One region of the Paenibacillus sp. FSL L8-0644 genome, then DNA from elsewhere that is predicted to be linked to it. Evidence: riboswitches for the same ligand, from Rfam matches in the RefSeq annotation. Region 1 holds a riboswitch; the other holds the start of a gene.

Region 1 (7,810 bases):
CGAAGGGCTGGGCGAAGTTCATGCTTAAGATTTCTGGGATTGCCGCTTCGGCAGGCATAGCCATTGCCCGGGCGTTTATCTTGGAGCATCCGAATTACGCTGTAGAGAGACGCGCGGTTGGTGATGTTGAAGCTGAAATCGCAAGATTGGATGCGGCTTTGGCACAATCTCAAACCGAATTGGAATCGATTAAGGAGAAAACGCTTAAGGAACTGGGAGAGAAAAAAGCAGAAATTTTTGCATCTCACCTGCTCATTTTGAATGACCCTGAATTGATCGATCCGGTTAAAGCTAAAATCAGAGACGAGCAGCTTAATGCTGACTATGCTTTGAATGAAGTAGCTACACAGTTCATTTCCATGTTTGAAAACATGAAAAGTGCCTATTTGCAAGAACGCGCATCGGACATGCGTGATGTAACCAAGCGGATCCTGAATCACCTGCTTGGTGTTCATTTTGTTAGTCCTGCAGAAATTGCCGAAGAAACGATTGTGCTTGCAGAAGATTTGACACCTTCCGACACAGCTCAGCTGAACCGTGAATTTGTTAAAGGTTTTGCAACGAATATCGGCGGACGTACTTCGCATTCGGCTATTATGGCTCGCTCACTTGAAATTCCTGCAGTTGTGGGAACGAAAAATATATTGTCTCAAGCTAAAAGCGGCGATTTGATTATCGTTGATGGTTTGGATGGTCACGTATTCGTGAACCCTACCGAAGAGATTGTTGCAGAATACCGTGCTAAACAAGTGGCATACGACAAGCAACGCGAAGAGTGGCGCAAGCTGCGCGGCGAAGCTACGGTTTCTGTCGATGGTGTCCATGTCGAACTGGCAGCCAATATTGGTACGCCTAATGATGTAGCTGGTGTCCTGGACAACGGTGGTGAAGGCGTTGGCTTGTACCGTACGGAGTTCTTGTACATGGGACGCGATAAGCTTCCATCCGAAGAAGTACAGTATACAGCGTACAAAACCGTTCTGGAAAGAATGGAAGGTAAACCGGTTGTAGTCCGTACTTTGGATATCGGTGGTGACAAAGAACTTCCTTATCTGGACCTGCCGAAAGAAATGAATCCGTTCCTCGGATTCCGTGCTATTCGCCTGTGTCTGGATCGCCAGGATATTTTCCGCACTCAATTGCGTGCTTTGTTGCGTGCGAGTGTGCATGGTAACTTGCGCATCATGTTCCCAATGATTGCTACGCTGAACGAATTCCGTGAAGCTAAAGCTGTTTTGTTGGAAGAAAAGGAAAAGTTGGTAGCTGAGGGTGTATCCGTATCCGAAGAAATTCAACTGGGCATCATGGTAGAAATTCCTTCTACAGCGGTATTGGCTGACCAATTCGCAAAAGAAGTAGATTTCTTCAGTATCGGTACAAACGATCTGATTCAATACACAATGGCAGCGGATCGCATGAACGAGCGGGTTTCTTACCTGTATCAACCATACAATCCATCCATTCTACGTCTGGTGAAAATGGTTATTGATGCTGCTCACCGTGAAGGACGTTGGGTTGGTATGTGTGGCGAAATGGCAGGAGATACAACAGCAATTCCGTTGCTGCTGGGTCTCGGACTTGATGAGTTCAGTATGAGCGCCACTTCCATTCTGCCAGCACGTAGTCAAATTTCCAAGTTGTCCCGTGCGGACATGGAAAAACTGGCTACAAAAGCTCTGGACATGCAAACAGCAGAACAGGTTGTTGAATTGGTTCAAAGCATCGAAGGCTAAGGAAGGGTATTACATTTCAAAGGTTATATCTTTTTCCAACAAAAAATTGCTGTGTACATACAGCAGCCGGTATCTAATTAGATACCGGCTTTTTTGCATGCTTTAAGTAGAATTTGTTTTAACTGCATGAGCAATTCAGTACAGGTTTGCGGGCTGCGGTAGTTTCGTCCAATCGTGTGACTGGAGTAGTATATGGTGCATTGAGCACCAGCTCAGGGTTCTCTTCTGCTTCCCGCGCAATATGAATCATAGTGTCGACAAAAGCATCAAGTGTTTCCTTACTTTCCGTTTCCGTGGGCTCGATCATGATGCACTCCTCTACATTCAGCGGAAAGTAAATTGTAGGTGGATGGTAGCCGAAATCAAGCAGCCGTTTGGCTACATCAAGCGTGCGCACTCCAAATTTTTTCAAGCCTCGCCCCGACATCACGAATTCGTGTTTGCAATGTCCAGGGTAGGGCAGATCAAAATGTGGAGCGAGCCGATGCATCATATAATTGGCATTGAGTACAGCGCATTCGGACACTCGCTTCAAGCCATCAGGACCGTAGCTGCGGATATAGGCATAGGCTCGGACGAGAATGCCGAAGTTTCCGTAAAAGGCTTTAACCCGTCCAATAGAATCTCCCTGTTCCCGGTCCCAGTGGTACACCCCCTGTGGATCCCGTGCGACAAGCGGCTTGGGCAAATAAGGGATGAGCCGTTGCTTTACGCCGACAGGCCCAGCGCCGGGGCCACCGCCACCATGCGGGGTACTCATCGTTTTGTGCAAATTGAGATGCACTACATCGAAGCCCATATCTCCGGGACGGGTAATCCCCATGATGGCGTTGGAGTTCGCCCCGTCATAGTAGAGCAGACCCCCCGCGTCATGCACGATGGCAGCAATGTCAGTGATTTGCTTCTCGAACAGCCCAAGCGTGTTCGGGTTGGTCAGCATGAGCGCAGCAGTGTCGTTGCCTACGGCTTGACGCAGCGCATCCAGATCCACTAGCCCCTCAGGGGTGGAAGGAAGGGTGACTGTTTCGAAGCCTGCGACGGTTGCACTGGCGGGGTTCGTTCCGTGCGACGAATCCGGCACGAGCACCTTGGTACGTCGCTCACTACGTGCTTCGTGGTATGAGCGAATCATCATCAGCCCGGTCCATTCGCCATGGGCGCCCGCGGCGGGCTGAAGCGTGACGGCATCCATGCCAGTTAACGCAGCCAAATCATTTTGGAGCGTATGCAGCAACTCCATGGCACCCTGGATGCTCTCCTCGGGCTGATATGGATGGATTTTGGCGAAGCCTGTATATCGGGCGACATCCTCATTCACCTTCGGATTGTATTTCATCGTACAGGAGCCGAGCGGATAAAATCCATTGTCCACGCCAAAATTGCGCCGGGACAAGGCGGTATAATGCCGAATAACGTCTACTTCGGATACCTCGGGTAATGCTGCAGGTTCGCTGCGCAGCGCATAGTCTGGCAAAAGCTCTGCCACCGGGCGACGGGGAACGTCGCACTCGGGAAGGGAATAGGCGATGCGACCCGGACGGCTCAATTCAAAAATGAGCGCTTGATCGTGTTCCTTTAACAGCTCTTGTTTCTGATCCTGTCCGGTATGTGTCATAGCAATCCCCCCAAGGTGTGCACAAATTGGTCAATCTCTTCTTTGGTTCTTTGCTCCGTCACGGCAATCAACATGTGACCAGCAAGTTCCTCATAGTCCCGGCCCAAATCGTAGCCAGCGATAAATCCAGCAGCTAGCAGCTCGGCCTGGAGTCTGCTCATATCTGTACCCTCAGGCAGTCTCAGGGCAAACTCGTTAAAGGTCGGTGCGTTAAACGAGGCAGTTACGCCCTTCAAGCTCAGCAATTGCTCTAAAGCATACCGGCTTTTATGCAAATTTAGCTCGGCTACTTCCTTGATCCCCTGTCTACCCATAACAGACAAGTATACAGATGCAGATAAAGCTAGCAACGCTTGATTGGAACAAATGTTAGAGGTGGCCTTTTCGCGGCGGATATGCTGTTCGCGCGCTTGCAAGGTCAGCACGAAGCCGCGTTTACCATTGCGATCAGTGGTCTGACCCACAATACGGCCGGGGATACGGCGCATATGTGCCTGAGAAACGGCAAAGTATCCACAGGTCGGACCGCCGAGAGAAGAGGAGATGCCAAGTGGCTGCGCGTCTCCTACCACAATATCCGCGCCCTGTTTGCCGGGTGTCTCCAGCAAGCCAAGTGCCAGTGGGTTGGCACTGACGACCAAAAGACCTTTGTGTGCATGGATGAGGTCAGCCATCGGCTGTAGATTTTCCACGGCTCCGAAAAAGTTGGGGCTTTGGACCAAAACAGCCGCGGTCTGTTCCGATACGGCCGCCGCTAACGCATCAGCATCCGTTACACCGTCCGAACAGCCGATCTCCACGATGTCCAAATTCAATCCGCGTGCATAGGTTGCCAATACCTGACGTGCCTCTGGATGGACGGACCTCGATACGATAAGCTGTTTACGGCGGGTAGCTGCGGCGGACAGTGAGCCCGCTTCCGCCAGTGCAGTCGCTCCGTCGTACATGCTGGCATTAGCTACAGCCATGCCCGTCAATTCGCAAATATACGACTGAAATTCGAAAATGGCTTGTAGCTCGCCTTGGCTTACTTCCGGCTGATAGGGGGTGTAGGCTGTATAGAATTCCGAGCGTGAAGTGATGTGCTGGATGACCGACGGAATATGATGATCATAAATTCCTGCGCCAAGAAAGCTGGCATGTGTGTCTGTATTGGCGTTGTGTCCAGCCAGCTCGGCCAAGTGGCGGGTTAAGGCTTTCTCATCGAGTCGAGAAGAAAGAGGGAGTTCCCCTTGATATCGAATGGCCTCTGGAATGTCACTGAATAAATCATCAATGGATGATACACCGACCACACGCAGCATTTCGGTTTGATCCTGTTCAGTCATAGGGAGATAACGATGCTGCTTCATAGGTTCTGGCTCCTTTCGAAAAGCAAAATTTTAAATCCGTAAATGAGCTAATAAAAAAGTGTGAGATGAAAACCCGGAAATACATATCTGACATGTTTGCTTTATAGAAATAAGGAGAGTTTAAGATCAGCGTGGGCGCTTATAAAAGGGGGCTGCCACCACCTCGGCACGCAGGCGTTTGCCACGAATCTCAACCTCCAGTGGTGTGGAGAGGGCGCTAAAACGACTGTCCACCAAGGCGAGGCCCAGATTACGCTTCAAGGAGGGCGACTGAGTCCCCGTTGTGACCTCACCGATGTGTTGTCCTTCTGCGAATACCGGATAATGGGCGCGTGGGATACCGCGGTCCATCATTTCTAGCCCGATCAATTTACGAGGAACCCCTTGTTCTTTTTGACGCTGAAGTGCTTCTCTACCGATAAAATCTCCTTTATTCAGCTTGACGAAGAAACCCAGACCGGCTTCGAGTGGTGAAATTGTGGCAGATAACTCCTGTCCGTATAGCGGCAACCGAGCCTCAAAGCGTAGTGTATCCCGAGCACCAAGTCCAGCGGGAATCAGCCCATACGACTCACCGGAACGAAGCAAACCCTCCCATACGGCGGGTGCTTCCGCGGCAGGTACGTAAAATTCAAAACCGTCTTCGCCCGTATATCCGGTTCGTGAGACGAGTGCTTTTGCTCCGAACAATGGCACGTTCTCATGAAAGTGGAAAGATGCCAGATTCGTAATATCCGTATCTGCCACGGCTGCGGCAATACGTGCTGCTTCCGGTCCCTGCAATGCCAGCAATGCTATTGCATCAGACACATTCTCCATGTGAACGGATGCAGGCACATGACGAAGTAACCAATCCCAATCCTTATCAATGTTGGAGGCGTTCACAACGAGCATGTAGCGTTCCGGTCCTTTGCAGTAAACAAGCAGGTCGTCTACTACACCTCCATCGGGGTAACACAGGAGTGAATATTGTGCCTGACCTGGTTCCAACTGGCTGACATCATTCGTGGTCACCCTTTGTAGAAAAGCTTCGGCCTCTTTGCCTTCAACCAAAAACTCACCCATATGCGATACATCGAATAAACCCGCACGTTGCCGGACGGCCTCATGCTCCTTTTGAATGCCGCTAAACTGAACGGGGAGCTCCCAGCCTCCAAAGTCAATACAACGAACCCCAGACTGCGTCCCGTAGGATGAATATAGCGGTGTTTTTCGCAAATTAGTCATGTTTCCACTCCTATCCGGTGTAATCGGCTAAACAAAAAAGACAGGCCGAAAAAAACGTATAGACAGCAGTCTATACTCTTTTTTCAGCTCTGTCCTTGATACCAGAAAGTTACCCCGGTATGTACCGGGTTTCCTCTTGGGTGATCCGCTCCAATAGCGAATGCTCTCCAGAGATGCGTCCGGCAGAGGTCCTTTTGCCTGAGAGATTCACCTGCAATGCAGGCTTACTCCTTCGGCGCTACCTTCGGGATCAGCAGTATATTACCTGGCTTTGCAGATAACAACTTGATCCGATTCGCGTGCACAACTGTCTCACAAGCGGCAACAGCTATGCGAATCTTTTTGGCAGTCTCTCCCTCTGCGTTCATCCGCGTTTGCAGTTGTCGGGTGTTTCCCAAAGTATTTGCTATAACCCATTAATACGCAAATTCATTCAAAATGTCAATAAAAATGTCATCAAAAACAATAGAAAAAACATTTAATATATAAATAAGGATATGTAAGCGTTTGTTATAAATTATTATATTTTTATATAGAGCGCTATAGGAGGTAATATGAAGTATTTTTGTTAGTATTATTGACATGAGTGTTCTTATTGTCATAATCTTAACCTGTCTAATACAGGTGAGCAAATGCGATTTTATTCATATGGAAGTGAGGGGAACAGAATGGGTGAAGTGAAGCAGCAACTTTGGTATACAGACGAACATGAGTGGGTTCAGCGGACAGAGAATGGAACGGTGCGGATTGGTATTACAGACTTTGCACAGCACCAACTGGGTGATATTGTTTTTGTAGAATTACCTGAGGCGGGAGTAACGATTGAGCAGGGAGCGGAGATCGGTACGATTGAATCGGTGAAGACGGTATCCGACCTTTTTGCTCCGGTGACGGGAACCATATTAAAAGTGAATGAAGCGCTGGAAGGTACACCTGAGCTAGTGAATGAATCTCCATATGACAAAGGTTGGATGGTAGAAGTAGAGATGGATAAAGATGTGGAGGAATCATTGGGCAAACTACTGTCGGCGGATCAGTATGAGCAGTTGATTTCGGAGTAATAAATAGAGCAATGCAGCATGAAATAATAGCGTGTTATTCGGAATTTTATATTGATTTTTAATTGAATAAGAGCATCGTTAGTTTGCTCGATTTTTGTATAAAATAGTCGCTATGATTTGACGTAGCGGCTATTTTTTTGTCTTTTTTTGAAAACGTAATTACGTGTGTTGTTCTGATATAGTGGGTTGTCCCCATATAGGAATCATACATAATCCAGCGCGGTTTTTCGACTAATTTCTATAGCTACAGGTCATATTAAGAAGAATTATGCAGGTATAATATCTTCCTGGATAATTTAAATTTAAATGTTGTCATCAACGTTCATGACGAAAGTACGTTTTCATTTCGTTGATGAAGATAGCGCTGTCATTTAGTATGAATTTTAAGAAAAGGTAGTGATGCTTACCTACAAGGAGGATTTGAATATGAGTACATTGGACGCAAAGCCAAGTTCAAAAGGAGGCACTCGTGTCGCCGTACAGCGTTTTGGCCGTTTTCTTAGCGGTATGGTTATGCCCAATATGGGAGCCTTTATTGCGTGGGGGTTGATTACGGCACTCTTTATTCCGACCGGATGGTTCCCGAACGAAGGTTTTGCACAGTTGGTTGATCCGATGAAAAATTATTTGTTGCCGCTGCTGATTGGTTATACAGGGGGCACGATGATTCACGGACAGCGTGGAGGTGTGATCGGTGCCATCATGACGATGGGTGTCATAGTAGGAGCCGATATCCCGATGTTCCTGGGCGCGATGGTAGCTGGTCCGCTGGCTGCGTGGATATTGAAGAAGTTCGACAAGGCCATTGAAGGCAAAGTCAGA
Region 2 (7,810 bases), 3.6 Mb from region 1:
AAACGAAGCAGCTGAAAGTAACAGGAGTTAAGAGTGGTGGTACAAAAACAGATGTAACCAAGGATGCCACCTGGACAACTAGCAATGTAAAAGTGGTTGAAGTTAGCGAAGGTTTGATCAAAGCGAATGGTAGTGGTAAGGCAACTGTGACTGCTTCATATGGCAAGCAAAACATTACGTTTACGGTAGAAGTGGACGTAGCGCAAAAGATTGAAGCGGATGCAATCGCGCTATCGCTCAAATCTGGAGATCAAAAAACCATCGCGATTGTGGTTAAATCAAGCGATGGTAAAGAAAAGGATGTTACAACCCAAGCTGAATGGAAAACGTCCAATTATAAGGTAGCCACTGTTAAAAAGGGTCAGGTTACCGCGGTCAGCTACGGTAAAGCTAACATTCAGGCGAAGTTCGGCGGGAAGATAATCAGCGTACCTGTAGATGTTGATACGCTTAAATATTTGCAAACAGACGAAGTCGCCTTGAATTTGAAGGCAGGACAGCTGGCTAAGGTTACGGCTACAGCCACGTATAAGGATGAGTCGGAGAAGGATGTTTCCAAACCGGCTGTCTGGTCCTCGTCCAGAATTATTGTGGCGACCGTCAAAGACGGTAACATTAAGGCACAGGGCAAGGGCAAAGCAGTAATTACTGTGAAATATGCAGGTAAAATGACGAAGATACAGGTAACCGTTCAGTAATCTGTAACCCGACTAAAAAGAAAAAGAGCAAGCATACGTCCAGCGACGATATGCTTGCTCTTTTCTTTATAAGGGCGAATTCTCTTTCCCTAGGACAATGTAGGGGAGAGGTAGTCGCCTTGTTTTATAGAGGAAAAGTAATTGGTTTAAAGCTTAGAAATTACGACTTATTCTTCTTGATTGATGCGTTGCGTGTAAGTGATTCGGTCAAACGCTTGCCAGTCGGCGTCTGAGCCAAGCCGCCTTTGGCGGTCTCGCGGTGCTTCGACGGCATCGCGCTGCCGACTTCAAGCATCACGTCAATGACTTCGTCAGACGGAATAGCGCTGCGCACACCCGCCAAAGCCATGTCCGCTGCGGCAAGCGCAGTCACGGCTCCCAGCCCGTTGCGCACGATGCACGGAATCTCCACGAGTCCGGCGACGGGGTCGCAAATCAGGCCGAGCGTGTTCTTAAGAGCGAGGCCCACGGCGTGAACAGCCTGCTCAGGCGTACCACCGCGCAGCTCGACCATAGCGCCAGCGGCCATCCCGATAGCTGAGCCAATCTCAGCCTGACAGCCTCCCTCCGCGCCAGAAATGAAGGAGTTGTTGGCGATCACGTAGCCAATGGCTCCAGCGGCGAATAGGCCGTTCACCATATGCTCATCATCCCAGCCGAACCGTTCCTGCGCACTGATGAACACACCAGGGATAACCCCACATGAGCCTGCGGTAGGAGTGGCGACAATGCGACCCATGGATGCATTAACCTCCGACACGGAGAGGGCATAAGCCATGGCGAGCGCAGAGGCATCACCGGAGCAGGTCTCCCCTGACCGCAGATACTCGGCCAGGCGCTTGCCGTCGCCGCCCGTCAATCCACTGCGGGATACGGTGTCTTGTGTCTGACCGCGATGAACGGCTTCCTTCATGATTTCATAATAATCAGACATTTGGCGAAAGATTTCTTCCTCCGTTGTATTCGTTTCTTGTACCTGCTCTTGAATCATCAAGCGGCCAATCGTGGTGGATTCTTCAGCGCATAAAGCGCTGATCTCATGCAGATGGCTAAACCGCATCGGATTCAGCTCCTTTTTTCAAATTAATCATCTTAATTTCATACATATGAGGTAAAGAACGCAGTTCCGCAATCAGTTCAGCTGGAGCAGAACTGTCCGTTTCAATGGCGGTGAGTGCTTCACCATCCCGGCCTTTGCGATCTACGTGCATATAGGCAATGTTAATGTGGGCCGCGCCCAGCGCTGAAGTTATTGCGCCCAATGTACCGGGCTTATCCGAGTGGAGAAGCACCAGCGTAGGCAGCTCCCCGGTCAGATTGACCCGGAATTCGTTCAATTGCTGGACATGGATGCTGCCGCCGCCGATGGAGGAGCCCAGCAGTGTGCGCTGATCCTCGCCCTTCCACAACTCGAAACGGACGGTGTTCGGATGAGGAGCGGGGAGTCCACTGACGGCGAATTCCACGGTCATCCCGGCTTGCTCGGCCCATTGCTCGGCATCTGGAATCCGGTGATCGTCCGTATCGTAATTAAGCAGTCCTGCGATGAGCGCCAGATCCGTACCGTGTCCTTTATACGTATCGGCAAAGGAGCCGTACAGTGTCATACGGGCACGGTCAGGCTGCGCCCCGAGCCAGTGCCGGGCAACGCGTGCGAGTCGCACCGCGCCTGCGGTGTGTGAACTGGAAGGTCCGGTCATGGCCGGGCCGATAATAGAAAATACATCTTTGAAACGCATGGTGTGGCCCCCTGTATGTTCTAATACCATACTATATGGTATTTCCGCGTCTTTGCGCGGTTATGACGGTTCCTAATGCTGACGCACAATGTGAGCACAAAAAAGGACAGGATAAGGAAGTTTCCCTTATCTCTGTCCTCGTTACCTGAGAGTTTCGTGCGGTGTTCTTACCGCCTTACCCCTTGGGTGGCTTGCGCTCTCTCCAGAGTTGCGTCAGATGACGATACATGGACCTGAGAGATTATCCGCCAGCCGGGTGCTGGCGTCTTGCTCCTTCGGTGCCGCCAGAGTGTAAGCCCCCTGGACAGACTCTCCCGTCATCTTCATTCGCGTATACCGTTCTACATGTCTTTCTTAGCGTAATGTATGACGTGCTCGGTGTCAATCACAGGGTTTAATTTTTACATAAACAGGTGCATTTCCAATAAAAAAGATTAAAGTTTACATAATTATGGATGAAATCAGGAAGGAATTAGAAGATTGGCGGCTAATCTGATAGAGGACAAGTACATTTATGGAAATCATAGGAGGGATATTGACGTATGGTAAAAGGCTTGCGGTTCACAGGTTCACGCTTAAAAGGGATGCTGCATCTAGCAGCGATCGCATCACTGCTGATCGGGATCTTCGTTCCGTTCGGTCAGGTCAAGGCAGAGGGAGCATTGACAGTAGCCGAAGCACTTCAGGGCCAAAGCAGTGGAGGTACGGTGACGGTAGAAGGTTATATCGTCGGACATGCTACCGGATCGAAAACGGCTAACTTTTCTTCTCCGTTTGCGAATGATTTTAACGTACTGATTGCTGACCAGGCTAATGAACGTAGCACTTCTAATCTATTGGATGTACAGCTGACATCCGCGTACAGAGGGCAATTTGGACTGTCAGGCCATCCTGAGCTGATCGGCAGCAAAATTCGTGTGACGGGTACACTTGGCGCCTACAATAATTTTGGTGGAGTGAAAAGCCCAAGCGCTGTTGAACTGGTGAGCGGAAGCGAGCCGGGGGAACCAGGTGAACCTGGTGAACCTGAACCTGGCAACCCGGGTCAACCCGGTACTACATTGCCGGATGGAAAAGGCAAAAAGGTGCTGTTCGATAATACGCACGCACAGACCGCTGGTGCAGCAGATTGGGTCATTGAAGGCGCCTTCTCCGACTTTGCCAATGGACTGCGTAATGTAGGCTTTACGGTAGACCCATTAAATCGTCCCATTCCTTTTACTTATGGAGAGCAGGCCATAACCTATGACAAGCTGCGCCAATATGATGTGTTCATTATTGGTGAAGCGAATGTTGCCTTTAAGGCATCCGAGCAGGCTGCCCTGCTGCAATACGTGAATAACGGAGGGAGCGTCTTCTTCATCTCCGATCATTATAATGCAGATCGTAACAAAAACCGTTGGGATTCCTCCGAGGTTATGAATGGCTACCGTCGTGGAGCCTATACTAATCCGGCCAAAGGCATGACTGCAGAAGAGGCTGCATCACCGGCAATGCAAGGATTAACAAGCTCCGATTGGCTGGCGGCCAACTTTGGCGTTCGTTTCCGTTACAATGCGCTCGGTGATGTGAATGCTACCGACATTGTAGCCGCAGATCAATCTTTCGGTATTACCAAGGGTGTGCGCTCGATTGCCATGCATGCAGGATCTACGCTGGCTATTATTGATCCTACCAAGGCTAAAGGCATTGCTTATATCCCTTCAGGCACGAAAAAATGGGGGAATGCGGTAGATCAGGGGGTTTATAACGGCGGGGGCCGTGCGGAAGGACCTTATGCCGCTATCTCCAAGGTAGGCCAAGGCAAGGCGGCATTCATCGGTGATTCTTCCCCTGTAGAAGATGCTACACCGAAATATGTGCGTGAGGAAAACGGACAGTCGAAGAAGACATATGATGGCTTCAAAGAAGTGGATGATTCAACCTTCCTGGTGCAAACGGTTCAATGGCTTGCATGGAAGCAGGACTACACGAAATTGTCTGATGTGGCAGGTTTGACTCTGGATCAACCAACGAAGCTTCTGCCATTCGAAGAGCCTGCGGCGTCCACGGAACCACAGCCTGAGCCTTGGTCTGCTCCGGCAGCAGGCTACAAATGGTACGATCCTAGAACATTCAAGTCTGGCTCCTATGGAGCGGCTTCGTAAATTATATTGTCAGGAGCTCAATGTGAGCTTGGGTTAGTTAGTCGTTTGATCCCTGCTGAGGGATCAGGCGACTTTTTTTGTGATGAAAATTAACCTGTGGTTGGTTATTTCATTACATTTTGTGCCAGAAAGGCCGCACTATTGCTGGATCATTGATTTTTTAAATGATGTTGATAGCATAATCTTAATTGATATATCCATATACTGGTGATAGGATGTATTCAAATTATTCCGACAAAAACGGTATGTAATGTTCATGAGAGGTTTTAAACATCAAACATGGTGAGAATAAGCGGGACAAGACCATGGAGAATGGAGGAAGCGCGCATTGAATACCGAACCCGTGTTGGAAATTAAAGGATTATCCGTATCTTTTCGCATCCAGGATCAATATCACCCCGCAGTCGACCATCTGGATCTGACGGTCAACCCCAATGAAGTACTGGCTGTAGTCGGAGAATCCGGCTGTGGCAAAAGCGCGTTAGCGCTTTCGATCCCGCAACTGCATGACATGGAACGCACGCGTGTAGAGGGGGAGGTCTTTTTTAAAGGAACGGACTTGAACCGTCTTTCCTCAGGGCAAATGAATAAAATCCGCGGAGCGGGAATTGGCATGATCTTTCAGGACCCGTTGACAGCACTCAACCCGTTGATGAGCATTGGCAAGCAGATTGAGGAAAATCTCGATTATCATACGTCACTATCTACGAAGCAAAAAAGGGAACGTGTGCTTGAGCTGCTGGAAAGTGTAGATATACCGAATCCAGTGCGTGTGTATGATCAGTATCCGCATGAACTGTCAGGAGGGATGCGGCAGCGTGTGATGATCGCGATTGCCATAGCTTGCCGACCTTCTCTTATTATTGCAGATGAGCCGACGACTGCGCTCGATGTAACGATCCAATCGCAAATTCTCGACTTGCTCAAACAGCTTCAACAGGAGACTGGGAGCGGTATTATCCTGATTACGCACGATCTTGGTGTTGTGGCAGAAGTAGCCGACCGCGTGGTGGTCATGTATGCCGGAGAAATCGTGGAGAGCGCTGATGTTTTTGAATTATTCAGGCATCCACAGCATCCGTATACGCGTTCTTTGCTTGCTTCCATGCCGGGATCGCATACCAAGGGGGAATCACTGCATGTCATCGGCGGCATTGTTCCCTCATTACAAGATATCCCCCGCAATAGCTGCCGCTTTGCTCCACGTATTCCCTGGATTCAGCAGAGGGTGCATGAAGACCATCCCCAATTAAATGAAATTTCCCCTGGACATTGGGTCCGTTGTACATGTTATCAGCATTTTCATTTTGAAGACGAGGCAAAGGGGGAGGCTGCTCATGGCACTACTGGAGTTAAATGATTTGAGGGTGCACTATCCGGTGCGAGGTGGTTTCTTCCAGCGTGTTATCGATCAGGTGAAAGCAGTGGATGGCGTGTCGATCAGCATTGAGGCAGGCCAGACCTACGGGCTGGTGGGGGAATCTGGCTGTGGGAAAACGACGACAGGCAGGACGATCATCGGTCTAAATAAGCTGACGAGCGGACGGATTTTGTTTAAAGGAAAGGACCTTGCAGCTCTAAGTAGTAACAATCGTCATCCATTGCGTAGAGATATTCAGATGATTTTTCAGGACCCATACTCTTCGCTTAACCCGCGTAAGCGCGTATTGGATGTCATTGCTGAACCGCTGCGAAATTTTGAAAGGCTGAGTAGTGAGGAAGAACGGAGAAAAGTACAGACGTTGCTGGAAAAGGTCGGCTTGAACGCCGATGCAGCCTATAAATATCCGCATGAATTTTCCGGGGGGCAACGACAGCGGATCGGGATCGCGCGTGCGCTGACATTAAACCCCAAGCTGATCATTGCTGATGAGCCAGTGTCAGCACTGGACGTTTCCGTGCAGGCACAGGTGCTTAATTTTATGAAGGATGTGCAGCAGGAATTTAATTTGACGTATTTGTTCATCAGCCATGATTTAGGTATTATCCGCCATATGTGCGACCAAATCGGTATTATGTATCGGGGCCGTCTAGTGGAGCAGGGGAGCGAGCAAGATATTTATGAGCGTCCACAGCATCTGTATACCCAGCGCCTCATTGCAACCATTCCCAATATTGATCCTACAAAACGGCTGGAAAATGCTCAAAAAAGGCGAATGCTTTTATCCTCCTACAAAACAGAGCTACCCAAACATCTAGACGCGAGTGGAAAACCGTTTGCACTAAAATCAGTAAGTCCATCCCATCAAGTCGCACTACCATAAGGGGGGTACAGAAATGTGGAAATTTACACTGCGTCGGCTACTGGTTATGATCCCTCAACTTTTTGCACTGAGCGTGCTTATATTTTTCCTGGCTAAGGCTATGCCGGGGGATGCCCTGACAGGACTTATTACTTCGACACCCAATCTGAATCAGGCCGCACTGGAAGAGCAGCGACAAAGACTGGGACTGAATGACCCGGTGTGGATGCAGTATGGGAACTGGCTCGTCCAGCTTGCTCACGGGGATCTGGGCAAATCTTATGTACATAAAATTAGCGTTACCGATCTGATTGGCAGCCGTCTGGGGAACACGTTCTTTCTGGGCGTAGTCATTCTGGTTCTGACGTATCTGATCGCCATCCCGCTCGGCGTACTCAGCGGTCGTTATCAGCATAGTCTGCTGGACAAAACTGTAGTGGGCTATACCTATCTCAGCTTTGCGACACCTCTATTTATACTCGCGTTGCTGCTGCTGTATGTATTCGGCTTCAGGCTCGGCTGGTTTCCAACCAGCGGCAGTGTGGATGTAGGTGTGGAGCCGGGGGCATGGTCATATTACGTGAACAAGTCGTATCATCTCATTTTACCGGCGGTTACAGGCGCATTGCTCAGTACAACGGCTACGATTCAGTATTTGCGCAATGAGGTCATTGACACAAGACTGAAGGATTTTGTGAAAACAGCGCGTTCCAAAGGGGTGCCCGAAGGTAAAATTTATTCCCGCCATATTTTCAAAAACTCTCTATTGCCGATTGCTGCCTTTTTGGGCTATGACCTGACGGGAGTCATTGCAGGCAACATTTTTCTTGAATCTATTTTCGGTTATCCGGGGTTGGGCCAATTATTTCTTCAGTCCATCACTCAACGGGACTTTTCAGTCGTGAACGCGCTGGTCATGATTTCTGGCTTCTTGGCACTATTAGGGACCCTTTTATCTGATGTCATCCTGAGCAAGGTCGATC

The links. Region 1 has a riboswitch for glycine ahead of gcvT (glycine cleavage system aminomethyltransferase GcvT). Riboswitches for the same ligand answer to the same signal wherever they lie in the genome.
Region 2: linked by a shared signal. The riboswitch ahead of sdaAB (L-serine ammonia-lyase, iron-sulfur-dependent subunit beta) and the one ahead of gcvT (glycine cleavage system aminomethyltransferase GcvT) in region 1 are both predicted to bind glycine.

Annotation. Positions count from the first base shown of each region.
Region 1 is NZ_JBBOYN010000001.1:4,006,043-4,013,852, reverse strand. It holds gene NSS94_RS18170 (HPr family phosphocarrier protein) at 1-28, shown strand, start outside; gene ptsP (phosphoenolpyruvate--protein phosphotransferase) at 21-1,733, shown strand; gene gcvPB (aminomethyl-transferring glycine dehydrogenase subunit GcvPB) at 1,852-3,348, opposite strand; gene gcvPA (aminomethyl-transferring glycine dehydrogenase subunit GcvPA) at 3,345-4,700, opposite strand; gene gcvT (glycine cleavage system aminomethyltransferase GcvT) at 4,827-5,927, opposite strand; glycine riboswitch at 6,104-6,203, opposite strand; gene gcvH (glycine cleavage system protein GcvH) at 6,596-6,988, shown strand; gene NSS94_RS18140 (PTS mannitol transporter subunit IICB) at 7,415-7,810, shown strand, end outside.
Region 2 is NZ_JBBOYN010000001.1:429,801-437,610, forward strand. It holds gene NSS94_RS01920 (Ig-like domain-containing protein) at 1-698, shown strand, start outside; gene sdaAA (L-serine ammonia-lyase, iron-sulfur-dependent, subunit alpha) at 859-1,758, opposite strand; gene sdaAB (L-serine ammonia-lyase, iron-sulfur-dependent subunit beta) at 1,748-2,437, opposite strand; glycine riboswitch at 2,649-2,764, opposite strand; gene NSS94_RS01935 (DUF6359 domain-containing protein) at 2,980-4,584, shown strand; gene NSS94_RS01940 (ABC transporter ATP-binding protein) at 4,913-5,944, shown strand; gene NSS94_RS01945 (ABC transporter ATP-binding protein) at 5,922-6,848, shown strand; gene opp4B (oligopeptide ABC transporter permease) at 6,862-7,810, shown strand, end outside.